Regions from separate parts of the Pseudoalteromonas sp. B131b genome, predicted to be linked through region 1. Evidence: riboswitches for the same ligand, from Rfam matches in the RefSeq annotation. Region 1 holds a riboswitch; the other holds the start of a gene.
The links. Region 1 has a riboswitch for lysine ahead of lysC (lysine-sensitive aspartokinase 3). Riboswitches for the same ligand answer to the same signal wherever they lie in the genome.
Positions count from the first base shown of each region.

Region 2: it holds a riboswitch for lysine, as region 1 does, so the genes downstream of both, dapA (4-hydroxy-tetrahydrodipicolinate synthase) here and lysC (lysine-sensitive aspartokinase 3) in region 1, are expected to answer to the same signal.

Region 1 is NZ_JARLUZ010000001.1:2,488,518-2,505,294, reverse strand. It holds partial or broken gene P4S65_RS11525 (2-hydroxyacid dehydrogenase) at 1-611, shown strand, start outside; gene P4S65_RS11520 (sodium-dependent transporter) at 707-2,029, opposite strand; gene P4S65_RS11515 (4'-phosphopantetheinyl transferase family protein) at 2,171-2,929, shown strand; gene lysC (lysine-sensitive aspartokinase 3) at 2,976-4,367, opposite strand; lysine riboswitch at 4,443-4,615, opposite strand; partial or broken gene nhaD (sodium:proton antiporter NhaD) at 4,717-5,963, opposite strand; gene P4S65_RS11500 (hypothetical protein) at 6,186-7,457, shown strand; gene P4S65_RS11495 (condensin complex protein MksE) at 7,461-8,009, shown strand; gene P4S65_RS11490 (ATPase) at 8,006-10,783, shown strand; gene P4S65_RS11485 (DUF4136 domain-containing protein) at 10,892-11,443, shown strand; gene P4S65_RS11480 (peptide-methionine (S)-S-oxide reductase) at 11,988-12,476, opposite strand; gene P4S65_RS11475 (TonB-dependent receptor plug domain-containing protein) at 12,817-14,670, shown strand; gene P4S65_RS11470 (YkgJ family cysteine cluster protein) at 15,290-15,553, opposite strand; gene P4S65_RS11465 (efflux RND transporter periplasmic adaptor subunit) at 15,723-16,777, shown strand, end outside.
Region 2 is NZ_JARLUZ010000001.1:681,219-697,995, forward strand. It holds gene P4S65_RS03215 (acyl-CoA thioesterase) at 1-192, opposite strand, end outside; gene P4S65_RS03220 (2OG-Fe(II) oxygenase) at 226-930, shown strand; gene P4S65_RS03225 (cysteine desulfurase-like protein) at 951-2,186, opposite strand; gene P4S65_RS03230 (2OG-Fe dioxygenase family protein) at 2,196-2,828, opposite strand; gene acnB (bifunctional aconitate hydratase 2/2-methylisocitrate dehydratase) at 3,029-5,626, opposite strand; gene P4S65_RS03240 (OmpA family protein) at 5,919-6,974, opposite strand; partial or broken gene P4S65_RS03245 (protein adenylyltransferase SelO) at 7,373-8,781, opposite strand; partial or broken gene P4S65_RS03250 (DNA-3-methyladenine glycosylase I) at 8,790-9,487, opposite strand; lysine riboswitch at 9,679-9,879, shown strand; gene dapA (4-hydroxy-tetrahydrodipicolinate synthase) at 10,070-10,954, shown strand; gene P4S65_RS03260 (2,3,4,5-tetrahydropyridine-2,6-dicarboxylate N-succinyltransferase) at 10,970-11,710, shown strand; partial or broken gene P4S65_RS03265 (PLP-dependent decarboxylase) at 11,710-12,914, shown strand; gene P4S65_RS03270 (succinylglutamate desuccinylase/aspartoacylase family protein) at 12,920-14,041, shown strand; partial or broken gene P4S65_RS03275 (phospholipase A) at 14,420-15,453, shown strand; gene P4S65_RS03280 (bifunctional GNAT family N-acetyltransferase/hotdog fold thioesterase) at 15,526-16,419, opposite strand; partial or broken gene P4S65_RS03285 (spermidine synthase) at 16,662-16,777, shown strand, end outside.

The DNA.
Region 1 (16,777 bases):
CGTATAACCGCGTACGCGAAGACAATTTTGATTTAAACGGATTGCTTGGTTTTAACTTACACAATAAAACCGTGGGTATTGTAGGTTGCGGTAAAATTGGCCTTGCGCTGTGCAACATTTTAAATGGCTTTGGCGCTAAAGTATTAGTGTGCGACCCCTACGCACAACCTGGCAATTATACAATTACCGATATAGACACCTTACTTAGCCAAAGCGATGTGATTTCTTTACATTGCCCACTGAACGAGCAAACTCATCATTTAATCGATGACGAGGCATTTAGTAAAATGAAAACCGGCGTTATGCTTATTAACACCTCTCGTGGTGCACTGCTTAACAGCAAAGCCTGTATTAATGCGCTTAAAACTAAAAAATTAGGGTATTTAGGGCTCGACGTTTACGAGCAAGAGTCGGAGCTGTTTTTTAAAAACCACAGCGACGAAATAAACCAAGACGATATATTTTCGCGTTTAGTGAGCTTTAAAAATGTATTAGTAACGGGGCATCAGGGCTTTTTTACCCAAGAAGCACTCACCGAAATAGCAAACACAACTCTACTTAACGTGCTTGAAGTAAGTGAAGGTAAACCTTTAACTAATGAGGTTTTATAAAGACATAAGCTATACCTAAATTACAGGTATAAAAAAGCGAAGTGCGTTTTAAACTCACTTCGCTTTATTAATCTATTTTTAGGGTTTAGATAAAATTATCCAAAGGCAACGTTTGCAAATACCAAGGTCATTAATATTGGGCAAACAAAACGAATATACTGAGCAAACCAGTAATGTACGCCTGTTGTTGCTTGGTGTAATTTATTACCGCGCTGCCACATCCACCCTACTGTAATAAAGTAAAATAAACCCATAAGCGGTAATTGGTATTGAGTAAATAGCATAATTACCAAACCAAATAACCAATCAAAATTTAGTATAATTGCGCTTGCACACACAAGTACAACGGCGCTTACTGCCCACGTTGCTTTGCTGCGACTAACGTTATGGTTTTCGACTAAAAACGCTACCGGAATTTCGGTAGTCGATATAGTTGACGTAACCGATGCGATAGACATTAATACAAAAAACAATAAACCAACTAATAAGCCAATTTCGCCCATGGTGCTAAATAGCGCAGGTAAAATAGCAAAAATTAGCTGCCCTTCGCCAATCAATTTACCGCCACTAAATACCTCTACACCGTTGTGCTGCGCCACATAAATAGCAGGAATAATAAGTAACCCCGCTAAAAAAGCAACACCAGTATCAAGTAGTGCAACACCTGCTGTGAGCTTTGGTAAATTAGCATCTGGTTGTAAATACGAGCCGTAAATCATCATACAACCCACACCTAGTGAGAGCGAAAAGAACGCTTGCCCCATTGCGGCAATAATTAAATTAGGGTCGAGTATTTGGCTAAAATCAGGAATTAAATACGCGGCAAAGCCTTCGCTTGCGCCATCGAGTGTTGCAATGTAGGCAATTAAACCAACTAGCAGCACAAGTAACAGTGGCATTAAACGGCGCGACCAAGTTTCGATTCCCGATTTAACCCCTTTTAAAATAATACTGGCTGTTAAAATAAGCATAAGCGGCGTAAATACAAAATTACGCAGCACTGAGTCACTATGTAAAAACTCGCTTGCGCCTGTGAAACCTAAAAAGGTTGTTATGGGTTCAATAGCGTATGAGAGCATCCACCCAGCTACTATTGAGTAAAAACTTAGCATAACAACTGCGCCCGCAAGGCCTATATAACCTGCCGCAGCACCAACCTTATGGTTAGTGTTTTGCCATGCATCGCCCAATGCTTTTACAGGATTAGCTTGTGCTTTGTGACCTAAATAAAGTTCGGTATACAGCGCAGGAAGCGCAAGTAAAAATATAACAATAAAGTAAACCAGTAAAAATGCACCGCCGCCATGGTTGGCCGCTTGCGTAGGAAAACCCCAAATATTACCTAAACCCACTGCTGCGCCAGCAGCGGCTAAAACAAAACCAAGTCGGCTTTGAAACCCATCACGCACTTGTGCCATACATCTACAAATCTGTTATTATTTTGATTATTGTGAATTAAACCATATTTCATGCCAGCTGAGTAATAAAATTGTACCCAGCCTTTATTAGTGGCGTTAACCGCTCACAATATCAGCGACTTCTTTTGCTTTAGGGCTTTTATGACTGAACACTATTTTAAAAACGCCTTGAGTATTACTTCAACTCAATTGGCAAATTTGTCTTTAGCGAGTAACAGTATTTTATTATTTAATGCTAAAACACTTGAGCTTAGTGACTTTAATTTACCCGATTGCTTAAGCCCATTTGAGTTAACTATTATAAACCGCCGTAAAAGCCCGCCAGCTAAGCAAGAGTATTTAGCGACGCGGTTATTGTTAAAACACCTTATTAAAGTAGCGCAGCCGCAACATGCGCACGTAGCCCTTAATAAAATGAGTACCGAATTTGACGAGGCAAGCTCAAAGCTGCAAATACATGTGAGTGGTGATGTTATTAATACCTGTATTTCGCACTCGCATGGTTTAGTTGGGGTCGCGCTAAATCTTGATAAAAGTGAGTTTGGTTTTGATATTGAAAAAGTAAGCCTAAAACGTCCGTTTGAAAAGCTTGCTAAGCATTTTTATCATAATGATGAAATTACACTTATTACCAAGCCTACTAATACCCAAGCCCAAGCAGATACGTTTTTTAGAATTTGGACATTAAAAGAGTCACTTGCTAAAGCCACCAGCCGCCCTATTGCAAAATTACTTAGCCCCAATGTGTTTGACGAATTACATAGTGCAAAGCTGAGTGCTTGCAGTAATCGCGTTACTGTAGCTGATAGCAGTGACAGCAATGTTTGTTTTGATGTGAGTGTGATGCATAAAAAAAGCACCGACTGGCGATGCTTTTTATTAACTGATTTTGTTAAGTAACTTTATTAAGTGACTTTACTAGGTGATTCCCCTTAATAACAGTTACTTACGCAGCAAAATCGTTTTCTAATAAACGGCTATGAATAGATTGTACTACGTTATCTGACTCAGTTTGCTCTACTAAAAAGCACAGGTTGTGCTTACTAGCACCGTGACAAATTAATCGAATGTTAAAGTCTTTTAGTACACTCATTAAGTTCATTTCGTGTTGGCGTAATTGAATCTCAGAGCCAATAAGTGCCACCAATGTTAGGTTGTTTTCTACCGAAACATGGCAAAACTCTGCAAGCTTATCTAGGCATTCTTGATCAAGCTCTGGGCGCGAGGCGTTTTGCGCGTTATCAAGCGTTATAGCTACACTGATTTCTGATGTGGTTACCAAATCTACCGATATATTGTATTCACTTAATAGTGTAAATACGCGTGCTAAAAAGCCGCTTGCTAGTAGCATTTCTGGGCTTTTGAGCGTAAGCAAAATTTGGTTTTTACGTTGCGTTACTGCGCGTATACCTGGTTGCTGCGATTTTTCACGCTCAATCCACGTACCGCCTCGCTCAGGCTCTCGGCTAGAACCTACAAACACGTTAATGTGGCTACGGCTTGCTGGTAAAATAGTCGCTGGGTGCAATACTTTTGCGCCAAAGGTTGCCATTTCAGCGGCTTCGTCAAAACTTAAGCGTGCAATCGGCGTCGCTTTTGCGCACAAACGCGGGTCGGTGCTAAAAATGCCCACTACGTCGGTCCAAATATGCACACTTTTAGCGTTAATTGCTTCAGCTAATAATGCAGCGCTGTAGTCTGAACCACCACGTCCTAGCGTTGTGGTGTGACCGTATTCGTCACTACCAATAAATCCCTGAGTTACAATTACTTGAGTGTCTAATAACGGAATTAAATGCTCTTTAGCAGCTTGCGCTGTGGCTGCAACGTTGGGCGTTGCTTTGCCAAATTGGCTGTCGGTTTTAAGCACCTTGCGCACATCAAAGCGATCGGCATTTAAACCTTGTAAACGCAGTACCTGAGCAAACAAATACGACGATAAACGCTCACCAAAGCTAAGTAGCTCATCATGTTGCTGATCGATTGTCAGTGGCTCTTGAGCCAATGTTTGAAATGCTTTTAGGGTTTCGCTAAAGCCAACCGCTAAATCGGCATCTAGCGATAATTCATCTAAAATAGTTTGTTGAATAGCAAGCACGCCGTTTATGTGTTCTTGGCGCTCACTTGAGGTAATGCTTGATTTACACAGTGCAACTAAGTGATTAGTTACGCCGGCACTGGCGCTCACGGCAACAATACGTACGCTTTTATCTGCAACAATAATTTCGCTACAGCGACTCATCGCTTCAAAATTTGCAACACTGGTTCCGCCAAATTTGGCAACGATGTAATCTGATTTTGCGCCTGATACTGTTTGTGGCACTGATTGGGTAGTCATTTAGTCTCCTTTCGCGGTATCCAAACCGCAATAAAACAAGAAGAACTTGGCAAAGGAATGCTTGAAGATAAGTCCACTGCCAGAAGCTCTCCACCTATATTGGTGACAGTTTTGAGGATTCAGCCCCATAAACCGAAAAACAATGACGACGTACCATTATTTTCCTCGGCGAGTACTTCCCTCCTTAATGATCATCGGCTTTCGTCGCCTAACATTAAGTACCTAAGTATCGCACCTCTTCTGAATGCTTTATTAACCAGTGGCTAATAAAACAAAACCCCACTAAGTAGCGGGGCTTTGAAAGTTATCGTTTAGACGTCTAGCTGTCAAGCATTTAATAATTTATGAGTTAAATAAAACTGCCCATGTAATACGAGCCCGCATATCCAACCGTGTAACAAATTAATAAATGCAGCGATAAACGCAAGTAGCTCATAAAGGTAAGTGCTTTAACTTTGCTCATGGCAATAATGCCCGCAGCCGAACCAATAATAAGCATTGAACCGCCCACGCCCGTTGCATACGTAAACGACAACCAATGTTGTTGGCTCATTACTATATCGGCTTTTAATAATGCAGCAGTAAGCGGTACGTTATCGACCCCTGCTGATAATATGCCCATTAAGTAGTTTGCGTATTCTGGTGCCATTACCGTGTATAAGTCGGTAAATTTACTCAACATACCTATTTCTTTAAGTGCGCCTACAAGTAAAAGTACACCTACAAAAAACAATAATGTGTCGTATTCTATATCGCGAACAAAATCGATTATGTCTTTGTTTATGTCTTTTTTGCGCATTAAAAATTGCGCCACTAAAAACATCACTGATAAGCCAAACAAAAAGGTTAATAGAGGCGGTACGCTGTAAATTACACTCAGCGTAAGTGTGCTCACTACGGTAGATAAAAATATAACAGAAATGGTAATGTCGGTTTTTTCAATGCGGGTTTTACCTGCACCAGCAAACCCAACACGCCCTTTCATACCGATAGACAGTAACGCGGCTAGCAACATAACGCTTGCAAGTGCTGGCGCTATAAGTAGTAATAAATGAGCAATGGTTACTTTGCCATCTAAAAATATCATTAGTGTGGTTACGTCACCTGTTATTAGCGATACCCCACCTGAGTTAACCCCAAACACAATAAGCGTGGCGTATTTAATGAGTTTTTTAGGTTCAAGTTTTAACGACATAACAACCGCAAGCGATATAAGCGTCGCTGTTACGTTATCTGAAATCGACGAAAACAAAAACGCAAAACCACCCACCAAAAACATGAGCTTTTTTCGCTAATACTTTTTGGCATAACACGGTGCACAATATTTTCTATAAACCCCTTTGAATTTAAATACGCTACAAAGGTCATTGCAGCCATTAAAAATAGCCATAATGAGGCAATTTCTAAAATATTTTCATTTAAGAGGTGTTGAATCGTATCGGGGCTTTGCCCGTGTAGAGGGTATATAAAAAGAAGAATCCAGCAAAGCGTACCAAAAAACAGCGTGGTTTTAGCTTTATTGACATGGATTATATCTTCTATAACGATCAGTAAAAATGCAATCGCTATCAGGGTTAGAATAATCGAGGAAACCATGGTAGTTAAACAACCTTTGATATAGTTTTAAAGAACACACAAATAACATTCCATTTCATGTGCCTATTTTCGGCGCGAATTTTAGCACTGCCTCTATGCAAAAACTATTATTAAATGGTCTTAAAAACGAATACTATATACAGACAAGGTTAATTAAAAATACGTAATAATGAGTCTTCTAAAAGAACTCAATAATAAAATACTAGGATGTTGTAACCCCTTATGATCCCAGCTAAAAAGCTGCTAAACACCATAACCGAACATTGGGGTGTATTAGAGCTATTATTTAAACGTTTTAAAATGGCTGACTTTAGCCTAAAAGACGTACAAAACGCGATTAAGCAAAAGCAGCCTACGTGGTCAAACGAACGCATTTATAAAGAAACAAATCGTTTGTTAAACCAAGATATTTTAATTCCGCTGGCTAAATCCTCTCAGCTTGAAATAAATCGTGCTATTGCTGATTTTGCTACGTTTTTACTGCAAGAAGAGCATTTAGGTTTAGCACAAGAAATTAGCGTACTAGTAGAGGACCTAGCTCGTTTAGGCAACCGCCTAGATAACGCTGGCGAAATAGAAGACTTTGACGACTTACGCCGCTACAGCCGCATTATGGATGATCGGGTGCGTAAAATAATGAAGCTCTATACGCACAACGAAAACGCTATTTTAAATATTGTTGAACAAGCCAAATCAAATAATGCGGTGCAATCGCTGCAAAAGCGTTATAAAGCGGTAATAGAAGCGTTTGACGAATACATAGATCCAATGCTTAAAATGGTTGATATTCGTGGTGAATTTCATGCGTGTTTTACCCTCATTGAAGAGCAAATAAGTAAGCAAATACTGCACATTGAGCGCTCAGGTAAAGCGTACAACGACAAACGTATGCTTGAGCAATTACGTACCCGTATACTCGAAATGCATTTAGTGGGTCGAGAAAGCTTACGTAAAAGTGCCGATATGCTTATGCCGCTGCGCGAAGAGTTACGCCGTAATAACTTAATTACTCGCCAAGCAGCTAAAGTACTCGGGCTTGTGCGTAAAAATGGCGTAGACAACATGCTAAGTGCGGTGCAGCCACATTTTGTAAGCGACGCACAGCGATATTCACTTGGTCAGCAACGCCATATTGTGGCTTACATGGCAAGCTTGGTTGAATTTGAACACGAAGAATACCAATTGCCAGATCAACAAGACGTGCCTGCATTTGTTACGCCTAATATTCCTGACTACAACGATGTTAAAACCAGCTTTGCTAAGCGCTTTAATAAAAAACGCAAAAAGCCGCAGCCCTTGCTGCAATTTTTAGACGAAAGCTATCCAGATCTCGATGCCGACGAAATGCTATTTTTGTATCAAAAATTAGTCAGCGACTGCGATATTAAAATAATTCAAAGCGATGAAAAAGCCCGCGTAAAAATTGCCGGTCAGCACTTTTCTTTATATCCATTTAATTCAGAGCCTCAGCCAGATCCAAAGGCAGGTAAATAAACCATGACACACATAAACTTAGACGAGCTAACCCATCTACAAGCCATTAATAAAAAATTAGTAGCGGGTTATCACATTTGCGAGCAAGACAACGTAATGTGGCAAGAGCTTGACCAACACATAGAAGACTACACCGCCCTATTTACCGCCCTGGGTAACGATTTAAAACACGACAGCCGTGGCTTTTATTACTTTGGTAGCGACGAAAGTACACCCAATATGGGCAAAATATCTCGCGCTATCGCGCTCACTATTTACATTTTAATTGAGCACTACGCCAATACGGGTAAAGACCCAATGCGCGCATTGTTTGACGACGTAAACGATTTAGAGCTTATGCAAACGCTGGTGCAAATTAACAAACATTTGTTTGATCAGCTTGAGATATTTTCGGGATCTGATTTGCGCAAAGACGTTTACCTGCGCATGGTGCGCCTAGGTTTAGCCCGTGAAGTAGAAGGCGGCTTTATGCTACAAGCGCCAATTCACCGCTATATAGATGCATTAATGGAAGTAAACGAAGAAACCTATATTACAGAGGACGAGGAATGAAAAATCTATACGGACTGAGTAAACTCGCCCTACTTAACACCGCAGGCTATGCAAAATGTGTGATCCCGCTTGATAAAAGCAGCTCTATTTGCGCGCCCAATAACACAGGTAAAAGCTCGGTTATTAACGCTCTGCAGTTTCCGCTTATTAACGATTTGCGCTTAACCGAATGGGACGGACACGATTTAGATGAAACTCGTAAATTTTATTTTTCATCCGATCAGTCGTACATTTTACTAGAAGCTAACTTGCCTCATGGCTCGGTAGTAATAGGCGTTGCGGGACTTGGTAAAATTGCCGGTTACGCGCATCAGTACTTTTGTTATCAAGGAAAGCTTGATTTAGAGCAGTACACGCAAGGTAAAACTATTATTAAATTTACCAAGCTGTTCAACCATTTAAAATCGCTTAACTACAACCCTATTGAGTTAAAAGCACAAGAGCTAAACGCGCTACTGACTGGCGGCGCAACCCCATTTGACGGCGACATTAACTTAAAAATGATCCCGCTTAATAATGTGCAAGACTCCTCTATTTATAAAGAAATATTTAGACGTATTCTTAACTTACACAAATTAGGCGCAAGCGACGTAAAACGCTTTATGTTACGCGTGTTTGAACGTCATATGTCGAACTCTAAAGTCGACTTTTATGAAGTATGGCGTCGCTCGTTTGATAAAGTAAATCGCTCAAAACGCGAATTAAAAGCCCTTGAGTCAATGCAAGAGCCAATAGCAGCGCTTGAATCAATGCTTGAAAACCAAACCGTGCTTAAAGGTAAATTAGCCGCATACGCACCTAAAATTGACCAAGCACTGATTGATTTTGATACCTATCAAGAATCGCAACTTAATGAGCTGGGTATAGCGCTTGAAGATATAGAGCACGAAAAACACGAGTTTGAGCAAAAGCAAAGCCTATACGTACAGCAATCGCGCGACATAGAGCGCAGACAAACACAAATTGAGCAGTGGTTTTTAGATTACGATGCGCTTAAAAGCGAATTTGAACTGGTAAATAAAGCCACCCTTAAAACCAGCCTGACTCAGTTAAAGCAAGATTACGAGTCGCTTTCGCACTCTATAACCAGCGCACAAGGGCAAAGCCTACATACGCTTGACTACCGCATTAGCGAAACACAAAAACAAATTAAGAGCTTAAAGCTGCAACTTAAAAACCTTGAGTTTAATTTGTTTACCCGCATGCGCGAAGACCTCTCGTTAAAAGAAGTAGAGGAAATATCACGGATTTTAAACCCAGATATTCTCTCGTTTGCAACCACCACTAATGGCGATATAACCATTGATGACGAAGATGCGTTTGGTGAATTTTTATCGCTACTTAGCGAAAACGTTAAAGGCGGTGTACTAACTCTGCCAGGTGCGAGCATTAAGCTTAAAAAGCTCTCGCCTGTGCAAATGCAAAGCGGCGAAAACAAAGAGCAATTAACCGCTCAGCTCAGTGCACTTGAGCATTCACTTAAAGAATTTAAACAACAACGCGATGTTGCAGCAAACGTTGCCGACAAGCAAAAAGAAAAAGACGCGCTATACGATGAGCTTATGAGCGCTGAGAGCGCCCTAAAACGCTTAGAACAGTTTGATATAATGCAGCAGTCGGTTGAAGCGCAAGCCATGCTAAAAGAGCAGTTATTAGCTGAGCGCGAACAAGTTGACGACTACCTGCAAGATATTCAAAAAAATAGTGGCTCAATTGCCGATCGTCGCTCGTTAATTAAATCGAAACAAGAGCAAATTAATCGCCAAACTGAGCGCCTACGCCAAGTTAAAAGCGAGCGAATTGACCACACGCTTGATTTATACAGCGGTAAAGTAACCCCGTACATGATTGATATTACAGTCGACTTTGATAACTTAAGCGACCTTGTACATCACTTTAATAAAGACTGCCAAGAGCTGCGTAATTTTGACATAAACGTGCGCAACACCTATTTGCATGTATATAACGCGGGTATTACTAAATTCGACAACGAAAACGACGAATATACTAAATACCAAAAGCTAATAAGCGCCTTTCATAATATTGATAATGAACGCGATGCAGTTGAGCGCCAAGCGCGTGTTGCGCTTACCGAAGTGGCCGCAACTATTAAAGGCTTGCGAGAAGATTTAGACCGCCTTCGCCGCGAAATGAACAGTTTTAATAAAGGCATAAGCCAGCACCGAATTTCAAACCTGCAAGCGTTTAAAATTAACGTCATACCGCGCAAAATGCTGGTTGATAGTATCGATACCATTATCAGCACCTCGCATCAGTTTGAGCAAGGTGACACGCTTGATTTACTTAGCCAAGAACCTTACAGCGAAAGTGCGGTAAACGAAGCGAAAGATCACTTAATTAAACTCGCATCAGATAAAGCGGGTTTAACACTTACCGATTTATTTGATATTCGATTTGAAGTGGTTAACCGCGCAGGTGAAACAGAGCACTTTGAAAAAATAGATTCGGCGGGTTCAAACGGCACACGTATTACGATTAAGTTATTGTGTGGCATGTTATTTATTCGCTACTTATTGAGTGACCAAGAACAAAACCTATACCGTATACCAATTTATATAGATGAAGCGGCCGACATTGACCCACAAAATCAAAAAGCAATTATAGAAACCGCACTAAGCTTTGGTTTTGTGCCTATATTTGCCTCAGTTAAGCCACAAATAAGTTGTGACTACATTGTGCCGATTCGCTCGGTAAAAGACGGTGCACAAAACTGGGTGGATGAAAAAGATTGGATAGAAGTTGAACACAGTTAATTGGCCATTAAGGCTCGGCTATTAAACTAATATTTAGGACGTTTAAATGATACACATTTAAACTATGTGTGTTATTTTAAATTAATGCATTTTATTGGAGCAAACGTAATGAAAAATATACTTATTGTTGCAGCGCTAGCACTACTTACAGCCTGTACACAAACCCCAGATTGGGATTACGATAAATCAGCTAACTTTAGTAATTTTAAAACATTTGCTTGGGTAGAAAACGCCAGCCTAACTAAAGACACAAATAACTACCAAATTAATGGTCTAATGGAAAAACGTGTTCGCACTGCCGTAAACGCAGAGCTGAGCCAAACATTAGGTATGAGCTTAGTTGATGCAGCACAAGCTGATGTGCTTGTTAATTATCATGCATCGGTAGACAAAGAGCTTGAAGTAGATACATTTAATGTAAACTACCGCCCGCATTGGGGTTATTGGGGTACTGGTTTTCAACGCGATACAACCGCGCGTGAATACGAAGTGGGCACACTGATTATTGATATTGTAGACCGTGAATCAAACCAACTAGTATGGCGCGGCGCAAAAGAAGGTCGATTAAAGAAAAATCAATCACCAGAAAAGCGTGAAGCATCAATTAATAAAACAGTCAGCGAAATTTTAAGTAACTTCCCGCCGCAAAAACAGCTGTAAATTAAAATTAGCTATAAGTAAATTTTAAAAAAGCTCACAGTACGTGAGCTTTTTTGTAGGTGTGTATTTTTGGGCTTACAGACTTAAGTAATTACGAGCTACGCTCGTCACGTCAGCAAGCTGCACGTCTACAAAAACACCGATTAATCTTTACCTGTAAACGCTGAGCTTTATTTTACCTGTAGGCGCTAAGCTTGCTTGCGCGAGAAGCGATAGCTTCTAATTACTTATATTTATAGCGCTATATTCCATCTTAAATTACGAGCTGCGCCCGTCACGTCAGCAAGCTGCACGTCTACAAAAAAACACCGTGTCAAACTTTACCTGTAGACGCTAAGCTTGCCTGCGCGAGAAGCGATAGCTTCTAATTACTTACTTTTATAGCGCTGTATTCCATCTTAAATTACGAGCTGCGCTCGTCACGTCAGCAAGCTGTACGTCTACAAAAACACCGAATTAAACTTTACCTGTAGACACTAAGCTTGCTTGCGCGAGAAGCGATAGCTTCTAATTACTTATCTTTATGCCCTTACTCCACTCTAAATTACGATTTATACTTATGCAATAGCTCAAGCGGTATGTGGCAATAATCATCAGGGTAATTAGTTAAACGGTCTTGATGCTCAGGATCACTTGGTACATAGTTCGTTAGCAGCTCTACCCCTACCACAATTTTATCAGCATCATTTCGCTGGCTTATATAATTGCTAGCGACATTTAAATGATCTTGGCTTTTGCTATAAATGGCAGTGCGATATTTAGGGCCTACGTCATCCCCTTGTTTATTAATGCTATACGGGTCAATAATTTCAAAAAAGAAGCCAAATAGCTCGTTTAAGCTAACCGCTTTTGGATCAAAAATGACCTTTACGCATTCGGCATAACCATCGTAATCGCCTTGTGTATTATCATTTTTTCCATTAGCGCGCCCTGCTTCAGTACTTATTATGCCTGGTAAGTGCTTTAAAAATTCTTGTACGCCCCACAGGCAGCCACCAGCAAAGTAAATAGTATTATATTCTTTAGTATCCATTATAAATGTTACCTAATAAGTAATTATACCGATTGCATTAAAATAGTGTTCTATTATAGCGCCAAGAAAATAGCGCAATAACAAGGCGAAAATTATGACATATAGTTGTTCTATATAAATAATTTTTAACGCAGTGAGTGCGCTATTTAATACGATAGAATGACCATGTTTTTAATAAAGTCGGTATTACGTAAATGGTTATCAAATGCAGTTATTAGCAAATTAATGTACAATCGCGCACAAAATGACTGCTGTTACATTTAGTTATTTTATCATGCTCAAATATAAGCTTTGAAATTAATTGTAACCGCAGCTACAAATAAAAAATGATGAGAAACACATGAATCGCACACCACACCTTATAATACCTGCAATATTATGCAGCGTTACTGCATTTGCTAATGCTAATACGCTATCTGATGAGTCGGCAATCGAGAAAATAACGGTTGAGGCCTCACCCACTGCAAATAAGTTGCCAGTAGGTACATTCGACTCGCCTATTTCTAATTTAGAATATGACCCTCGTGTTGATTTACAATCGCGTAATATGGCTGAGGCGCAGGCTGATGTAACTATACGCGGCGGTATTTTCGAAAACACCGGTTTTAGAGTAGGAAGCGCTACCCTGCTTGACCCGCAATCTGGTCATTATTTTGCTGAAATCCCCATTGCACCGCAAATGCTAAGCGGCCCAGATGTTTTAACCGGTGCCGATAACGCACTTTACGGTATGAATAGCTCTGTAGGTACGGTTTCATTTGGTTGGAAACCAATTATTACAGGCGGCAGTATATCGCTTGGTACTGGCACAAATGACTTTAATCTGCAAAGCATTCATGCTGCTAAAAACACACAACTTGATAGTTTAGTTAACTATACTCTGGGCTTTGAAGGTGAGTATTCTCACTCGCAAAGTGATGGAACCATTGATAATGGTGACCATGACTTTTCGCGCGCCTCAGCTCGCGTGCAATTAGCAAGCGAGGACAGCCAAACCGATTTATTTTATGGCTCGCAAGATAAGTTTTTTGGCTGGCCTAACTTGTACACCCCTTTTGGCGTTAACGAAACTGAAGATTTAGAAACCCGCCTTTGGATGCTTAATCACAAGCAAAGCTACGCTGATAACAGTAACTTTGAAGTATCGGCGTATTATCGTACCCATGACGATCACTATATTTACTCGCGCGAAAATCCTAGTGCATTTGAAGCTTTTCATAAAAGCGACGTTAAATCGCTTGGACTTTCGGGTCGCCATGCACAAAGCGATGCACTGGCAATAAATTACTCAGCACAATTTATTGATGACTCGATTGAATCAACAACACTTGAAAACAACTTTACCTCACGAAAGTATTATAAATTAAGCGTATTGCCTGAATACCAAATGGTGCTTGAGGATAATAAACAACTTACATTTCGTTTAGGTGCTGCGTTTGACGATACAAATAGAGACGACTCTGAACTGTCACTCATTGGTGATGTAACGCTAAATACACAAAACAGCGAAGGTTTTGAGCGCACGTTTTATTTATCTTATGCACAAGCAAGCCAAGTTGCAGGCTATACCGCCATTGGCGGCAGTGATTCTGGTGGATTATTTAGAAGTAATTACAACCTTAAGCGCGAAACCACTTCAAACTTGGAGCTAGGTTTATTACTTGAAGAACAAAGCTGGCAGTTAAACTCGGCTATTTTTTATCGCAAAGATAATAACTTAACCGATTGGACCTTTAACTTTGATTCAACTTCAGCGCGCTTTGCAAACCCAGTTGATATTGATACTGCAGGGGTTGAATTTTTAGCGACTAAGCACTTTGATACAGCAAAACTTATAGCAAGCTACACCTATTTACATAAATCAGAAAACTACGGCGTAGCCGATATTGATGCCAGTTTTTACGCATTAAACTTTCCTGATCACCGTTTAACACTTGGCGCTGTGTACAACCCAACTGATATTTTAGAATTTAGAATAGATAACGAATGGCGTACACAACACAAAAATGCACTTAGAAACGGCAATGACAACGCGTTATTTACCCAGCTAACGCTTAAAATAACGCCGCCACAGTTGAGTAATTTATTTATCACCTTAGCGGCAGATAACTTATGGGATGAGTCGTTTGAAGAAATACCTGGTACACCTGGGCGCGGTGAACAATATACGTTAAGCGCAACGTATAGCTGGTAACTAGTAACGTAAGCAAGCTTCACGTCTACAAAACAGACACAAACCTACACCTTGGCGGTAGACGTAGAGCTTGCTCGCGTGAAAAGCGCAGCTTTTAATTATTTAGAGTCCAGCGACTTTTACCGTCTTTGTGAACCTTATTGACGGGCAATGCCCGTAACGTAAGCAAGCTTCACGTCTACAAAACAGACACAAACCTACACCTTGGCGGTAGACGTAGAGCTTGCTCGCGTGAAAAGCGCAGCTTTTAATTATTTAGAGTCCAGCGACTTTTACCGTCTTTATGAACCTTATTGATGGGCAATGCCCGTTACGTAAGCAAGCTTCACGTCTACAAAACAGACACAAACCTCCACTTTGGCAGTAGACGCAGAGCTTGCTCGCGTGAAAAGCGCAGCTTTTAATTATTTAGAGTCCAGCGACTTTTACCGTCTTTGTGAACCTTATTGACGGGCAATGCGCGTAACGTAAGCAAGCTTTACGTCTGCAAAAACAGACACAAACCTCCACTTTGACAGTAGACGCAGAGCTTGCTCGCGTGAAAAGCGCAGCTTTTAATTACTTAAAATAAATACACAGTAATAAATAAGTGTAAATATATGTGTATTTTAATAGCTCACTAAGTGAGCTCTTCGAGCTCTGTAATAAGCGCTAGGGCTTGCGCGTTTGTTGACCCGCACACATCAAACGTGGCGCTAAAATCGCTACACACTTTAGGCCGACTTTCATCACCAAATAACTTACATAAATTACGTTCGTCCAGCTGAATACAGCGCTCTCCGGCTTTTTTACCATTTGGCATACCTGGAATAGGCGAACTAATACTTGGCGCAATACAACATGCGCCGCAGCCTAGCCTGCAATTCATCGATTCGGTTTTCATAATTTCCTCTGAATAAAAAACACTTACTTTAATTTCTTTTTAGGAACTTAATTAGTCGCATAGCGAGTTGTAACACACATATGTAATGCTTTGTTACATCTTAAAACAGCTTGTAAACACTTTATTGCGTATTATTGCTCTGTCACCACCAATTATGAAGGAATGCCTTGTGGCTACTACAAAACAAATAATACTCCCAATCGCTGTTTTAGCAGGCGGCATTGCGCTAGCTATAGCCTTTAAGATGATGAAACAGCCACCTGAAGAAAAGCCAGAGCAAGATTTACGCCCTTTAGTAGCAACACAAAGCGTACTTTTAGATTCTATAACGCTCGATGTTAAATCGTACGGCATTGTTAAACCCAAGTATCGTACCGAGCTAATAGCACAAGTTAGCGGGCAAGTTATTTCGGTATCGGATCAATTTGTTGAAGGCGCGTTTGTAAAGCAAGGCGATATTTTAGCACGAATTGATGCAAATGATTACGAGGCAGACTTTATTGAAGCGCAAGCGGGTTTAGCACAAGCAAGCTCAGCACTTGAAATAGAACGCGCGCAAGCACATGTCGCTCAAGCTGAGTGGGAGCGCATTAAGTCAGACTCAAGCGACGCTATTGCATCAGAACTTTATTTACGAAAACCACAGCTGGCAGAAAAATTAGCGCGTTACCGCTCTGCTCAAGCAAGTGTTAAGCGTGCTAGCCGCAATCTTGAGCGTACTTATATTAAAGCCCCTTATGATGCCATTATTAATGAGCGCACAATTAGCTTGGGGTCAGTAGTAAACCCAGGTAATAGTTTTGGCGCACTAAGCGCAACCTCAGTTGCAGAGGTACGTTTACCGGTTGCCGATCAAGAACTGCAATATTTAAAAAATGGCGGCGTAGGTTCAAATGTTACATTTAACGCAGAATACGCAGGTAAACAAACAATGTGGCAAGCCAAAGTAATTCGCACCGAAGGTGTGGTTGATCAAACAAGCCGCATGAGCTACTTGGTTGCACAACTTGCAACACCTTATGGCGATAAAACACGCCCTCTTCGTTTTGGTTCGTACATTAACGCTACCATTGAAGGTCGCCCGCTTGATAACGCAATTATTGTTGCGCACCACTTAGTTAAAGATAATAAAATTGTAATTTTAAATGACGATTTAACATTGTCGTTTAAAACTCTCAATATTATACGCGAACAAAACGGCATGATTATAGCCAGCCAAGGGTT
Region 2 (16,777 bases), 1.8 Mb from region 1:
AAATAATTCGCCTACAAACGACACTTCAACTTTGGCAATTATCAACTTCCAATCATGTGGGTTTAAGTCAGGTGTAAAAAACTTAAAAATAGGTGCACGTGCAACTTCAAACCATACCGGGAGTACGGTATTGTTAATATGTCCGAGCGCATCAGTTTCACTAAAGCGCGGCATCACTTTTTCAATAAACATAAAAATCCAATAATAATTATATAAAGGTTACTCATGACGGACTTTATTCGCGTATACGATAACGCGCTAAGCAATGATTTTTGCGATGAATTTATTACCACATTCGCGCAAAGCCCGCATGTAAAACAAGGGGTGACATCGGGCGGTGTCGATCTAAAGAAAAAAGACAGCCACGATCTACACCTAAACAATCACCCCGAATATGCACAACAATTAAAACATATACAACAAACGACTGCACAGCATGTTTTTAAGTATATTGAAGAGCATATTTTTATGATGATTGGGGCGTTTGGTTTAAAGGTATATCATCCAAAAACGGGGGAGGTAGTTGATTTAACTCATGCTAATTTTGAAGAAGTAGGAAAGCCGCAACTCCCCGTTTTAGTGCAGCAGATTTTTAGACTTGGCAATATTCAAGCGCAAAAATACGAAGTAAATAAAGGTGGCTACCCTTACTGGCACAGTGAAGTTTATCCGCAGCTACAGCACAATGAAGCATTACATCGCGTGTTGCTCTTTATGTTTTACTTAAACGATGTAGAAGAAGGTGGTGAAACAGAATTTTATTATCAAAACCGTAAAATAGCCCCTAAAAAAGGCACTATGGTAATAGCACCTGGCTACTTTACACATACTCATAGAGGCAATAAGCCAGTATCAAACGATAAGTATATTTTAACATCGTGGGTGTTGTTTAATCGAGCAGAACAAATATATGGTGCGCCTAAGAGTTAGCGCACCAAAATCAGTATTATTTAACCGAGCAGTTCATCAAATAAATTAAACAACTGATCTAGCTCTTCAATAGTGTTGTAGTGCATACAACCAATACGCACTACACCGCCTTTGTCGAGTACACCTAACTGCTTACACAAACCTTGCGCGTAAAAGTTACCGTCCCACACACAAATATGCTGTTTGCCTAAAAATTCTGAAACAGCGCGCGGCTCAAGTCCTTCAAAAATTAAAGAAAAAGTGGGTGTACGCTCATTAAGGCGATCAAAATCATCAATACCAAACAACTTAATGCGTGGGTAATTTACCAAGCGCGTTAAAAAGTGTTCGCTAAGCGCCATTTCGTGCTGTTTAGTTTTAGCAAAAGCTATGCTTAACTTTTCGCGGCGTGAATGGCTATCATCAAGCTCACTAATCGCCGCAATGTAATCAACAGCCGCGATAAAACCAGCCATTGCTTCAAAACTTTGTGTGCCGGTTTCCCAGCGACCTGGTGCTATGTCTTTAGCTGGCTCAACTTTGTACGGTGTAAACCCATCTAAATGCTCTTTTTTACCGTAAACCATACCCAAATGCGGACCAAAAAACTTATACGCCGAGCAAGCTAAAAAGTCGCAATCAAGTGCTTGTACATCAACAAGTTCATGCGGTGCGTAATGTACTGCATCAACATAAACAAGTGCGCCTACGCTGTGAGCAAGCTCTACAATGCGTTTAATATTATTAATTGAACCTGTGGTATTTGACGCATACGTTACCGCAACAAGCTTAGTATTACTGTTTAATAAGCTTTCAAACTGCGCCATATCTAAGCTGCAATCAGCTTCGTTAATAAGCGCAGTATTTACAACAACACCTTTATCTTCTGCGGCTTGTTGCCACGACGATACATTCGAGAAATGATCAGCGTTAGTTACAATTATTTCATCGCCAGCCTGCCAATCACGCGAAATTGCACGGCTAAAGCTAAATGTGAGGCTGGTCATGTTTGGACCAAACACAATTTGTTGTGAGCTAGGTGCATTGAGTAAATCAGCGGCCGCTTGGCGCGCATTCGCCATCAGCTCAACCGTTTTATCACTTGAAAAAAACGCGCCACCTAAGTTCGAATTATAATGACCTAAATAAGCAGTCATCGCAGTAAGCACCGATGTTGGTACCTGCGAGCCGCCTGGTCCGTCTAAAAATATTGGCGATTTACCATCAACGTCTTGCATTAATGCTGGAAACTGCTCACGTAATTGCGTTATGTTCATGCTTATTCCTTAAGACGTTAATACAAAACAATCCAGGTAACCTGGTTTGCTAGCATCAATTTTGTTCATCGGTGTTGCGTTGTGCCACACTTGACGGTCGTTTATTAATGCAAACATGCCGTCTTTTATTTCCATTTTAAAACAAGGCTCAGCTTGCTTGCTTTCGTATACAAGCAGTTCGCCACCTTCTAAGTTCTCGTGAGATACACCGCATATACATACATGGTCAAAACCATCTTGATGCACGCCTTCTGGCGCTGCAGGTGTATCGCTATCAATGGCAAGCATGCGGAACTGATGAATTTCAATATCGCGCTGTTCATCAATACCGGTAAGTTGGCGAAACTCATTGACGATATTTTTCATACCCTCTGATTCAAGTAAACTTTGCTCTAGGTTTTCGTAAGTACGCTCTACATTACCCTGAAAAGTATTAATTGAATCGTCTTGAACAAATGCTTTGGTTTTTTGTAACTTTATTTCACCATTTAGCATTTTAACTACTGAATAACGACGTTTACGAAAAGCACCATCTGCATATGGATTTGCAGGCAGGTTATCAAAAGAAGGCTTAACCAAATCAATATTTACTTGGTTAATAAAACGTAGTTGCAGTAAATTCTGGTTGTTTAATGCTGTCATAAAATCTCGCCTAAAATAATGAGAATATTGGTGAGGATTTTAATGCATATTGAGAGGATTTTTTGCTTTATTACTCAACTTAAAAACAACTTAAGGCCAGAGTTAATACAAAAATATAAAAAAAGAAGCATGAACTATCTAATATTTATTTTAGTCAATAAAAAACCCGCCGAAGCGGGTTTTTAAACAAACTTTAAAAATTATACAGCTTGTTGAATAATAACCTTGTCTGCTTTTTTAGTGTAAGCAGGCATACGGTGGAAGTTCAAGTAACGGTAAGTATCTGCAGCCGTTGCATTGATCTTCGCTGCATACTCTTGGTACTCAGCTGGAGTAGGTAATTTACCTAAGATAGCCGCTACAGCAGCAAGTTCTGCTGATGCTAAGAATACGTTTGCACCATTACCTAAACGGTTAGGGAAGTTACGTGTAGAGGTAGACACAACCGTTGCTTTGTCTGCAACGCGTGCTTGGTTACCCATACAAAGTGAACAACCTGGTGTTTCGATACGTGCACCAACACGTCCAAAGATACCGTAGTAACCCTCTTCAGTAAGCTGGTCTTTATCCATCTTAGTTGGTGGAGCAACCCAAAGTTGAGTTGGTAACTGACCTTTAAAGCCATCTAGTAATTTACCCGCTGCGCGGAAATGACCGATGTTAGTCATACAAGAACCGATGAACACTTCGTCGATTTTCTCGCCAGTAACGTCAGATAGTAAGCGCGCATCATCTGGGTCATTTGGAGCACAAAGAACGGGTTCTTTAATCTCAGCTAAATCAATTTCAAGTACATGCTTGTACTCTGCATCAGCATCAGCTTCCATTAGTTCTGGGTTAGCTAACCAATCTTGCATTGCAGTAATACGACGCTCAATAGTACGTACATCACCGTAACCTTCAGAGATCATCCATTTAAGCATAACAATGTTTGACTCTAGGTATTCTGCGATAGATTCTTTAGAAAGTTTAACCGCACAACCTGCAGCTGAACGCTCTGCAGATGCATCTGATAATTCAAATGCTTGCTCAACAGTAAGATGCTCAACGCCTTCAATTTCTAGTACACGACCAGAGAATTCGTTAATTTTACCTTTTTTCTCAACTGTTAATAAACCCGCTTTGATACCGTAGTAAGGAATTGCATGTACAAGGTCACGTAAAGTGATACCTGGTTGCATTTCGCCTTTAAAACGAACCAAAATAGATTCTGGCATATCAAGTGGCATAACACCCGTTGCTGCTGCGAATGCAACTGCACCCGAACCTGCTGGGAATGAAATACCTAGTGGAAAACGTGTATGTGAATCACCACCAGTACCTACAGTGTCTGGTAGTAACATACGGTTTAACCATGAGTGAATTACACCATCACCTGGGCGAAGTGAAACACCGCCACGGTTCATAATGAAATCAGGAAGCGTATGGTGAGTGTTTACATCGATAGGTTTAGGATAAGCTGATGTATGACAGAAAGACTGCATGGTTAAATCTGCAGAAAAACCTAAACAAGCTAGATCTTTAAGTTCATCACGTGTCATAGGACCTGTTGTATCTTGCGAACCAACAGTTGTCATTTTAGGCTCACAGTATTGACCTGGGCGAATACCTGCAACGTTACATGCTTTACCAACCATTTTTTGCGCTAGTGTGAAGCCTTTGTCAGATACTTCTGTTGCTGTTGGTACTTTAAATACGTCAGTTGGAGCTAGACCAAGTGATGTACGTGCTTTATCAGTTAAACCACGACCAATGATTAGTGGGATACGACCACCAGCACGAACTTCGTCTAAAATTACATCAGATTTAAGCTCAAAAGTAGAGATTACTTTATCTGTACCATGTTGCTTAACAACACCTTCGTACGGGTAAATGTCGATTTGCTCACCCATGTTAAGCTCATCAACATTTAATTCGATTGGTAATGCACCTGAATCTTCCATTGTGTTGAAGAAGATTGGAGCAATTTTATTACCTAGACATACACCGCCAACACGCTTGTTTGGTACGAACGGGATATCATCGCCCATAAACCAAAGTACAGAGTTAGTTGCAGACTTACGAGAAGAACCAGTACCAACAACATCACCTACATATGCAAGTGGTAAGCCTTTAGTTTTTAATTCTTCAAGCTGAGAGATTGGACCTACTTCGCCTGGCTTGTCTGGTGTAATTCCATCACGTTCAATTTTTAGCATTGCTAAAGCATGTAGTGGGATATCTGGACGAGACCATGCATCTGGTGCAGGTGACAAGTCATCCGTATTTGTTTCGCCAGTTACTTTAAATACAGTAACTGAGATCTTTTCAGCAACAGCTGGCTTATTAGTAAACCACTGCGCATTTGCCCAAGACTCAATAATTTGCTTAGCGAATGTGTTACCCGCTTTTGCTTTTTCTTCAACATCGTAGAACGCATCAAACATAAGTAATGTATTTGAAAGGCCTTTAACTACGATTGGTGCAAGTGTTTCGTCATCAAGTAGGTCAATCATTGGTGCGATATTGTAACCGCCCAACATTGTACCTAATAATTCTGCCGCTTTTTCTTTAGAAACAAGTGGAGAATTAGTTTCACCTTTAGCTATAGCTGCTAAAAATCCCGCTTTAATATAAGCAGCATCGTCAACACCCGCTGGTATACGCTGAATAAACAAATCTAAAATGAATTCTTCTTCACCTGCAGGTGGAGTTTTGATTAATTCAATAAGATCAGCAGTTTGCTGAGCATCTAATGGCGCTGGTACGATACCTAACGCGGCACGTTCTTCTACGTGTTTACGATATTCTTGTAGCACAATATTGCCCTCTTGGTGACGTGAAAGTATCCGGTAGCGCTTCAAGCGCAAATAAGTTACCCAATACTTATAGTATTCTAACGCGTAATTATAAAGCTTTTATGGATAGATGAAAATCCATCCAGTTACGCAACTGATTATACCGATTATAAATACTATGAATAGTGGTTGTAGTAAAAACTATTCCCATGAATACTTATTAAGTAATAATCATTACCATTAACCAATATTAATTTATTACAGACATAAAAAAACCCAGCTCTTGGCTGGGTTTCTATTACAAACTATTTAATTAACGTAAAACTTTAACGTTTTTGATAGTTTTGATATGCGCTTCTACACGACGGTTTTCTGCGTTTGCAGCTTTAGTGTTTGCATCATTTTTAAGACGCTCTTCACCTAAACCAACTGTAGTAATGCGATCTTGAGCAATACCATCAGCAACAAGTTGCTTAGCTACAGCATCAGCACGCTTTTTAGATAACCATTTATTGTAAGTTGCTTTACCTACAGCTGAAGTGTGACCTTCTAAAAGCACTGTTGTACCTGGGTACTCTTTTAAGAACTCAGATACTTTTTCGATATCATTTAAGTACTGAGTAGATACTGCTGATGTATTATTAGGGAAAGTCACTAATAAGCTTACAGTTACTTCTTTATCTTCATATAAAGTACAACCTGTGCCATCAACTGCGTCAGTCATTGGCGTGTTTGGACATCTATCGTCAGCATCTAAAATATTATCATTGTCGCTGTCTGAAGGAGCAACTGCAACTTCAACTACTTCTGGAGCTGGTTTTACTGGCTCAACTGGTGCTGAGTTTTGGCCAAATAAGTAGTTAATACCAATTTTAGCGCCTACATCTGTGTAACCACGGTCAAGACCTTGGTATACAGCTGTTTCAGCATTTACAAACAAACCATCTGTAATGAAATGTTGGTAACCAACACCTGCATTTAAGAATGTGTTGTCATCTACTACGTCCATTTCTTTAATACCGAAAAGACCGTAGAAAGGACCGCCATTTAAATGATAAAGAGCATCAATACCGTAACGCTCGCCATCAATACTGTTGCGGTTGCCAGCAACTTTATCAAAAGCATTAAAATCCATGTCTGCATATTCTAGGCGTGCGCTCCAGTAATCACTGAAACGGTAACCAGCTTCAACACCCCAACCAGTTGATTCATTTACATCAAGACCAGCTTGGGCACGCATGTTTTTCCAAGATGCGTCATAGTAGTCACCAAATGCGCCAATGTAGAAACCTTCTTCTTTATCTGCAGCAAATGTAGATACGCTAGTTGCAGCTAACGCAATTGCGATTGTAAGTGATTTTAATTTCATTGTTTTCTTCCCATTTTAACAATTAAAAATTGTAGCTAATCAATACTAGCTCAATCTGTTTTATACAGACTAACCGAACCTTTGTTAATCAATACTTAACGAATAATAAAGTTTATAAATTTTTTAATGATCTATAACGACATCCAACCACCCATTGTAGGTGAAATTAAAAATATTACCTACTCTGCAAATAATTTATAGTTGTGGTTTTTTTATAAATCGATAGCCTGCGACAAAAACAGGAACAATTCAGTTAAATGCACTTTTATACACAGCAAAACTTACTTATCCTTATAAAATGGATGATAACACTAGAATTTATTTTGCTCAATCAATGAACACTTCTAAAAATGAAAAATGAATATTTATAATCATAAACTTACATCTAAAATTAATAGTTAAGTACCGCAAAAAGTACGATACCCATGATCACTTTTAGGAGGCGTCTGAAAATCGACAAGCTTATTCACTTCATTATAAGGATTGCTCAGTACTTTTAAAAAATCACTTAATAGCGCACTTGACCCCATTTCGCTGTAGTCAGTAATAATTGATTCAATGATGTGATTGCGTGGTATTACTCGAGGGTTCGCTTTTCGCATTACTGTATAACTATTTCCATCAACCCGGCTTTGCCATTTATATGCCCATTGCGCTAATGCTTCAGGAATAAGCGCTTCCTGTTTTAACGACTCGGTTAATGCATCAAAGGTATTGGTGTAATCGAGTTCATGAACTTTTAATAATGTTAACAATTCTGCAACTAACTTTGTATCGTTTTCATCAATACCGACTAAGCCCAACTTTTTGCCCACATAGCCGTAAATTCAGTATTAAACTGTTCAGCAAAGCTATTTATATGTGGCGTCATTAGCGAAACAGCTTGCTCATCATCGTCATGAATTAGTGGTATAAGACTTTCAGCTAAACGGGCACAGTTCCAGTTAGCCATATTCGGCTGGTTACCAAATGCATAGCGGCCTTGTTTATCAATAGAACTAAATACAGTATCAAAATCAAAACTGTTCATCATGGCACATGGGCCGTAATCAATGGTTTCTCCGCTTACTAGCGTATTATCTGTATTCATTACTCCGTGAATAAAACCAACACGCATCCAGCTCACAATTAGCTTAACTTGGTTTTTAATCACTGCGCCTAAAAAGGCTAAATAGCGCTGCGAACCTGTATCAGTTATTTCTGGGTAGTGTCGCTCTATAGCTAAATCGGCTAAATTTTTAAGCCCTTCAACATCGCCTTGCGTCGCTAAATATTGAAATGAACCAACACGAATATGGCTCGTTGCTACGCGAGTAACGATAGCCCCTGCTTGTGGCGGATTACGGTAAACCGTTTCGCCACTACCAACAACCGCTAAGCAGCGTGTGGTTTTAACTCCCAGCGCATGCATTGCCTCGCTCATTACGTATTCACGAATAGCAGGACCAAGTGCACAACGCCCATCCCCTCCTCTTGAGTAAGGAGTAGCACCAGAGCCTTTTAATTGAATATCCCACAACTGGTTTTTATCATCATTAATAGCGCCCAGTAAATGCGCTCGCCCATCGCCTAAACGTGGTGAAAAATGTCCAAATTGGTGCCCAGAGTAACCAAGTGCTACTGCAGGAATTGCCTGTTTTTCGTTACCGCTAAAAGTGCTGGCACGCAAATCAGCCGCAACGTTAATATTAAACTCTTTTGCTAAGCTCTCGTTCCACAGCAATAACTGAGGAGAGGCGACACTTGCAGGGAAATCTTCAATCGCGAAGTTTTCCGCAATGTCTGTGTATCTTGGCACTAATTTCATGGTAATTCCTATTGTTGCTGACTTATACCAACACGGTTGTCACCTACGCCATAAGCAACAATTAAGCTCAACTCTTGCATACTTAAGCCACTTTGCTTTTGCATTTCGTTAAAAAAGGCCTGGGCTGCACTCAGTGATTTTTTAGTTTGTAAGCCGCCGTCTATAATTTTATGGGCACGTAAGTAATTCTCTACATCGCGTGATAATAAAAAAGTATCTTTACCAAGTGCTCGCAATGCATAAGGGCCAGTATTTCCGCCTAAACGCGAACCATGCTTTTTTAAATACGCCCATAAACCAATAATATCGTCTGTTGGCCAATTAGCGATAAACTGGCTAAAACTGCCATGTTCCCCTGCTATCTCGTGGATCATGTAAGCATTTTCGGTAATTGTTTTTACTTTTTTATAGTTACGAACAATACGCTCATCAGTAGCTTTTTGTTCCAGCATATCGGGTGGCATCATTAATAACTTATCAACGCTAAAATCCCAAAAACCTCTCTAAAGCCCGGCCACTTATTATTAATGACTGACCAATAAAAACCGCTTTGAAATACTTTTCGAGTAAATTCTTCAAGCCAATCGTCGTCACTTAACGTGCTTAGTTGTTTTTTAGATAACGGTTTTGCAAGTAATAACTTCAGCATTTTTTCGGAGCCTTTTCGCTCTACAGCTCGCTTATAAATATCGCTAAATTTTTCCATACTAATTAAATACCTCACTACTTATATTGCTAGTGTACGAGAAAAGCACCCAATACGTAACCACTCCCATTATGGATGAATGAATATGCATTTAGTCGCTTGACACCCAGACGGCTAAAATGCTTTAATCGCCGTAATTACCCTATTTAAATTGCTCAGGTTTGTAAGTTTTACTCTACAAACAGGTGCAAAGGGCTAGAAGAGGTGCGTTATTCAGGTAGCGTATGTTAGGAGCGCAAACTCCAGTGAGCATACGTGAGGGGAATTAACGCCGAGAAGTAACCACTTTTGCGAGGTGTTTATTTCGGGCGACTAGGTTGAACCCTAGCGACTGTCACCAATAGCTGCTTATAAAAAGCAGCTTATTAGTTTGGTGGAGAGCTTCTGGTCTTAAATATTAAGGCCGTGCGCCCTATTATTTTAAGCCCATTCGCTCTTCGAATTATTAGTTCGAACGACGTTAATGCGGCTCCTTCCATAAAGCTTTTTAACTCTTCGAATAATATCAATTGCATTAAATTAGTTATCGCTAAAATGATCACGTTTTTAATAAAGTTGGTACAAATTATAAGTTCGTGAGAGATGATCAACAACTTCAATTTAAACGACTACTCATTGTGGACCGCGCTCGTAACGCCATTTGATCAACACGGCGATGTTGACTACAACACGTTAACTAAACTGGTTAGGGATCAAGAAGCGGCGCATAACGGTATTTTACTACTTGGCAGTACAGGCGAAGGCTTGGCGCTAACGCAAAAAGAGCAACAAGCCATTGTTGAACACGTATGCCAGCTAAAACCAGCAGTACCACTCATGGTAGCTGTTGGCGGTAGTAACTTAAAACAACAAATTGAGTGGGTTAACTACTGTAATACATTGCCAATTCATAGCTTTTTACTTGGCTCACCGCTTTATGCAAAGCCCGGCGCTATAGGTCAAACTCATTGGTTTGAAAGCCTACTTAATGCAAGCGCTCACCCGTGTATGCTTTATAACGTACCGGGACGAAGTGCTGTTAGCATCCCAGCGGCAACAATTCAAAACTTACAAAACAATAAAAATTTATGGGCGTTAAAAGAAGCGAGCGGCAGTATTGCTCAGTTTGAAGCTTACCGCCAAGCGGCCCCTAATTTAGCTATTTTTAGTGGCGACGATGCGCTAATGCCTTACTTTGCACAAGCAGGTGCAAAAGGTTTAGTGTCGGTAGCTGCAAATGCATGGCCCGCACAAACTCACGAGTTTGTTAAACGCAGTTTAAGTGGCCAACACCCTAATTTATTTGCCCAGTGGTCAAGCGCTATTAATAGCCTATTTGCTGTCGCAAACCCTATTCCCGTAAAGGTACTGATGCATTTGCAAGGCCGCTTAAGCAGCCCGCAACTTCGTCCACCTTTAACACATCTTGAGTTAACTCAAACCGATTGCATCACAACTGCAAACAACACCATTTTATCTTGGCATTAAATACAGGTTTTTATAATGAGCTGGTTAGAACTATTAAATAATTTAGAATCGGGCGCTGTACGCGCAGCATCACAAAACGAAAGCGGCCAATGGCAAGCTAACATAGAAGTAAAAAAAGGTATTTTAGAAGCCTTTAAAAATGGCACTAATACTGAGTTTGCAGGTGGTTTTGTTGATAAACATAACTTAGCTCCGCAAGAGTTTAGCACTGAAGATGGCGTGCGAATGGTGCCGGGTGGCTCAAGTGTTCGCCGTGGTGCTTATGTGGCTAAAGGCACGATTATTATGCCACCAGCGTATGTAAACATTGGTGCATATATCGACGAAGGCACAATGGTAGATAGCCACGCATTAGTTGGCTCGTGTGCACAAGTAGGTAAAAACGTACATTTAAGTGCTGCAGTTCAGCTTGGTGGTGTACTTGAGCCAATTGGTGCAAGCCCAGTAGTGGTTGAAGATGACGCATTTATTGGTGCAGGCTGTATTATTGTTGAAGGCGTAGTCATTAAAAAAGGCGCAGTACTTGCCCCTGGCGTGCGTTTATCAGCAACTATTCCAGTATACGATTGCGTAAACGAGCGCCAACTTGATAAAGGCGAGCCAATCCCAGAGTACGCGATTGTAATACCGGGCTCTCGCCCTGCGTCAAACGAATGGGCGAGCAAGCAAGGCTTAAGCATGTCGTGTGCGTTAATAGTTAAATACCGCGACGAGAAAAGCGATGCATCGTTATTGCTTGAAGAGGTTTTACGATAATGAGCTTTTTGAGCACGCCTATCAAAACCGCTGTAAATACTATTACACAACAACTTGATACACCTTTTTTTGTTTACGACCTAGATCAACTAAACACGCATCTTGCGCGTTTAGTGGCGCAAACCGATGTAAAACTATGGTACGCGGTAAAAGCAAATCCACTGTCTAAAATAATTCAAAGCTTAGACAGCGCTGGCTTTAATTTTGACGTAGCAAGTAAAGGTGAGCTTGAGCAAGTACTCGCACAAGGTATTAGCTCACAGCGCGTGCTCAACACAGGGCCTGCAAAAAGCCCTAAACAAATAAAACACTTTATTGAGCGCGGCGTGCGTATATTCGTAGCAGAAAGCCTCAATCAAGTACGTTGGTTAAACCAACAAGCACAATTACAAAACACGCAGTTACAAGTATTACTGCGTGTGCAATTACGTTGGCCTGAAGGTGAAAAAACCCTCTGGGCGGCGATAGCCTTACGCCGTTTGGTATGGGTTGTGATGAGTGGCAAGCACTCAATGTAGCTGACTACCCTGCACTTAAGTTTGACGGCCTGCATATTTTTCAGTGGGGCAACATGCTTAGCACCCAAAAGCTAAGCGACTTGTGGTCACAAATGATTGCACCACTTAGCCAACTTGCCAGCGATTTAAATATTAGCCTTAAAATTCTCGATTTAGGCGGCGGCTTAGGAATTCCTTATACACAAAATGAAGCAACGCTTGATTGGGATGACTTAATTGCTGCGCTCGCTAAAATTAAAAATGATGCGGGTGTAGAAGAATTATGGATGGAACTTGGTCGCTATGCCGTGGGCGAATGCGGTCATTACGCAAACCCAGTAGTAGAGCGCAAACAAAACTATAATCAAGAACAAGTAATTTTAAGCGGCGGTATTAATCACTTATTACGCCCTGCTGTTACCAGTCAAGATTTTCCTGCTGCATTACTGCGTGAATCCAGTGCTAAAACTCAAGCGGTCACTTTATACGGCCCGCTTTGTACAGCGCTTGATTGTCTAGGTGAGCATAACCTGCCAAGCGATTTAAATGAGCACGACTGGCTAGTGTTTAGCCAATGCGGTGCTTACGGCTTTACCGAAAGTATGCCGTATTTTTTATGCCATGAGCTAGCTGGCGAGTACACATTGCAAAACGGTACACTTACCTGCGTTCGCCAAGCCGAAAATGCCAGCCACTATTTAAGGTAATAAGCATGAGTAATACAACACACATCAGCCAAGAGAACATTGTAGTAGGGGAAGTTGCAAACGGCTTACCGCTTACAATTCCTGTGTATCGTTTAAAAGGCGATGGTACAGGGCCTAGTGTTTACATTCAGGCCAATATGCATGGCGCTGAAGTGCAAGGTAACGCAGTTATTTTTCAGCTGCTTGAGCAATTAAAACACCTTAATCTTAATGGCGATATTACCCTTGTACCTTATGCAAATCCGATTGGTTGTAATCAAAAATCTGGCGAGTTTACCCTTGGCAGGTTCGATCCGATTACGGGCACTAATTGGAATCGCATGTATCATTACAATAAAAATTTAGTGACACAGTTTGCGCAAAATCATACTCAGTATGACAACGCTACATTAAAAAGTAACTTCAAACAGGCGCTTATTGACGAAGTAGACAGCAAACTTAACGGCCCTGCTTATTTACTCAATACCGGTAAACGCATTGCGCTTAACTTACAAAAACTCGCTCATCAGGCTGATATAGTACTCGATTTACACACTGGTCCTATTTCCAGCAAGCATTTGTACTGCCCAATCTATGCAACCGACAGCGCACGTTACTTTAATATTGAACATGTACTGCTTATCCCCAGTGATTTTGACGGTGCTATGGATGAAGCTAACTTTTGCCCATGGTGGCATTTAAGTGATGCACTTAGCGAGCAAGGTCGTGAATTATCAATATCTGTAGAAGCATTTACGGTAGAGCTAGGCAGCCAAGAAAAAATAGACTTAAAAGAAGCACTAAACGATGCAAACAGCATTTTAAGTTACTTAAATCACAAAGGCGTATTACAAAACGCACCGCATACGCCAGCTAACATCACTCGCTATGCATGTAATTTAGATGACTACTTTGCTTATTACGCCCCTATTGGCGGTATGGTTGAATACATAGCCCCACTTGGCGGGCACATTAAAGCCGGTGAGCCTATTGCACATATTTTACGCATGGAGCGCTACTTAAGCGAGCAGCCACTGCAAACACTCACTCTTGATTGCGATGCAATTGCTATTTTGCACTTTGCCTCAGCGAGTGTTAACCAAGGTACCGAACTTTATAAGTTTTTTACTAACATATTTGAGCTTTAGCTCACCCTTCTCATTGCGTGAGAGTAATACCAATTGCATTAAATTAGTGATCTATTATAGCGATAAGGAAATAGCTTAATAACAAGGCTAAAATTATGGTACATAGTTGTTCTATATAAATAATTTTTAACGTAGTTAGTGAGTTATTTAATACGCTAGAATGATCATGTTTTTAATAAAATTGGTATAAATTAACTAAAGTAGTTAATTTGCATTAGAAAGCGGCCCAGGCCGCTTTTCTTTTGATCTGTGTTTATCTCAAATACGTATAATACGAAGTATAAGAAAAAATTCAGTAAAAGTTCACCGTTACATATGTAAAAAGACGTTATAATTAAATTAACGCATACAATAACTTAAACTCACAAAGGAACTACAATGAGCTGGCGCCACTGGATCACACTTTCTGCCTTAATAAGTACAGCTACCTTAGCACAAGAAGAGGTTGCTACAAACGAGCAAGACAACGAAATAAACCTTGTAAAACAGTGTATTTTAAACGAAGTTATTGGTGGAGACGGTAAACAAACTCTAGACGATCTTCGTAAAAAATGTTCGGCTCTTGAAGAAAACAAACAACTTACCGCGCTTGATAAACGCCAAGCACGTGAAGAAGTGGGTAAAAAAATCGTAATGTTATTACGCCACATAAACGTAATTATATTTTACCACTTTCGTACGTATCCCATCCCAATGATCGTCCTTTCGATGGCTTCGACGAATTAACTGATGATAATGATGGTGAACCGCTCGACAACTTAGAGGCAAAGTACCAGCTTTCTATTAAAGTACCTTTGTACGATGATTTTTCAGATGAAGACCAAGCATTATTTTTTGGTTTTACGCTGCAATCATATTGGCAAATATATAATTCAGAAATCTCCTCACCATTTCGTGAAACGAACTACGAACCTGAAGTTTTTTGGATAAACTACCTCGACCCAGAAAATGTACTTTGGGGCGATGAAATGGCAATTGTTTTAGGTATTTCACATCAATCAAATGGTCGTAGCCAGCCCAACTCACGCTCATGGAACCGTATTTACGCTGATTTCATTTGGGAAAATGAAGGGTTTGTTTTTAGTTTTAAACCTTGGTATCGCATAGCCGAGGACGAAAAAGACAACGTTTTAGAAGCTAAAGGCGACGATAATCCAGACATATACAAATACATGGGCTATTTTGAATTTAGCGGTGCATACCGTCTTAACGATCATGAATTTAGCTTTATGTCGCGTAATAACTTAAATTCAGACAATCGTGGTGCTATTCAGCTTGACTGGTCATTTCCATTATGGGGCCGAGTTCGTGGTTATGCACAATACTTCAATGGTTATGGCGAAAGCTTAATTGACTATAATGCCGATATAGAACGTATTGGTGTAGGTATATTATTAACCGATCTGCTGTAATACTTCCCTAAGTTTTACGCATTAAAAAGCCAAGCATTGCTTGGCTTTTTAATGTTTTGAACAACTAAACAGTTATTTTTTTACTACAAACTGCCCTTCAAACTCCGCAACTATATTATCACCATCATAAATAGTAACAGGCACAACATGGCTTGCTTTACCTTCGGTTTCTAAATCGCTCAACTTACCTTTGCAGGCTTGCAAATCTACACACCCTCGTGGGTCGGTAGTAAGCGGCTTTAAGTACTTAATGTTAGCATCGGCTAATACAATATTACCTTCAAGCCCAGCTTCTTTAAGTGCTAAGTACGTAGCGCCCCAACCTGTTAGCGTGGCCAAGCTATAAATAGATCCTGCAAACATAGTGTTATGTAGGTTTAAGTTAGCGTCTAGGTCGGCGCTGGTTGTAAATTGCCAATCGGTGTAGCTTTCTACTTTAATGCCCATCGCGTCACTAATTGGAATAGACTCACGCCATGTGTTTTGCAGCACTTGCGTCCAATTAGGGTGACGAAACCAACCTGGCTCACACGGCTTTTGCTTTACCATTTTAAAATGCTGTACATCGCCATACGCTAAATGTGCTTTTTCTTTTAGTTCGTAACCGTGGCGTTTATAAAACTCAAGCGCACGTTCGCGAGCAAATAAAACCAGTTCATCAGCATTTTGCGTCCATGCTATTTTTTCAAGCTCATGTAATAAACGACTACCAATATGTTGATTACGATTCCCTTCAGCAACGGCCATGTAACGCACTTGTGCCTGTTCATGATTGTTAAAGTGCAAACGTGCTACGCCTAGCACTTCACCTTCTTTATTTTTTATAAACCTATGCTCAGAATCTTGCTCCATATCATCTTGCTCAGAGCCACGTGGCTCGCCCCAAGGCGCGCGTAATATCTGCCAGCGCAATTGGTAATACGCTTGCCAATCTTCGCTACTTTGTGGGGTGCTTACCTGAAACATACATACTCCTGTTGTTATATAAGCCGTAAATAAAAATCAAAAAGGCTACGGCGCTATACTAATCATATTGATTATCTACAAGCTAGAAAGCTCAAATAATTAAATCGCTTGGTATTTTTATTGTAAATACCATACTCCATCTTTAAAAAACTGCAAATACGACTTTGGTGATGGCCATAAAATATCTAAAAATTAATAACACAAGGCATTGCCATTTAACGGTGCTAGTTTATGCTGAGAATATGATAGAAAAAATCAATTATATAAATTCGCTGACGGGCTTGCTAAGCGATCAGTTTATTGAGAATAGCCACAGCATTGGTCAGTTAATCTATTGGCATAAATGCAGTGGCGATCA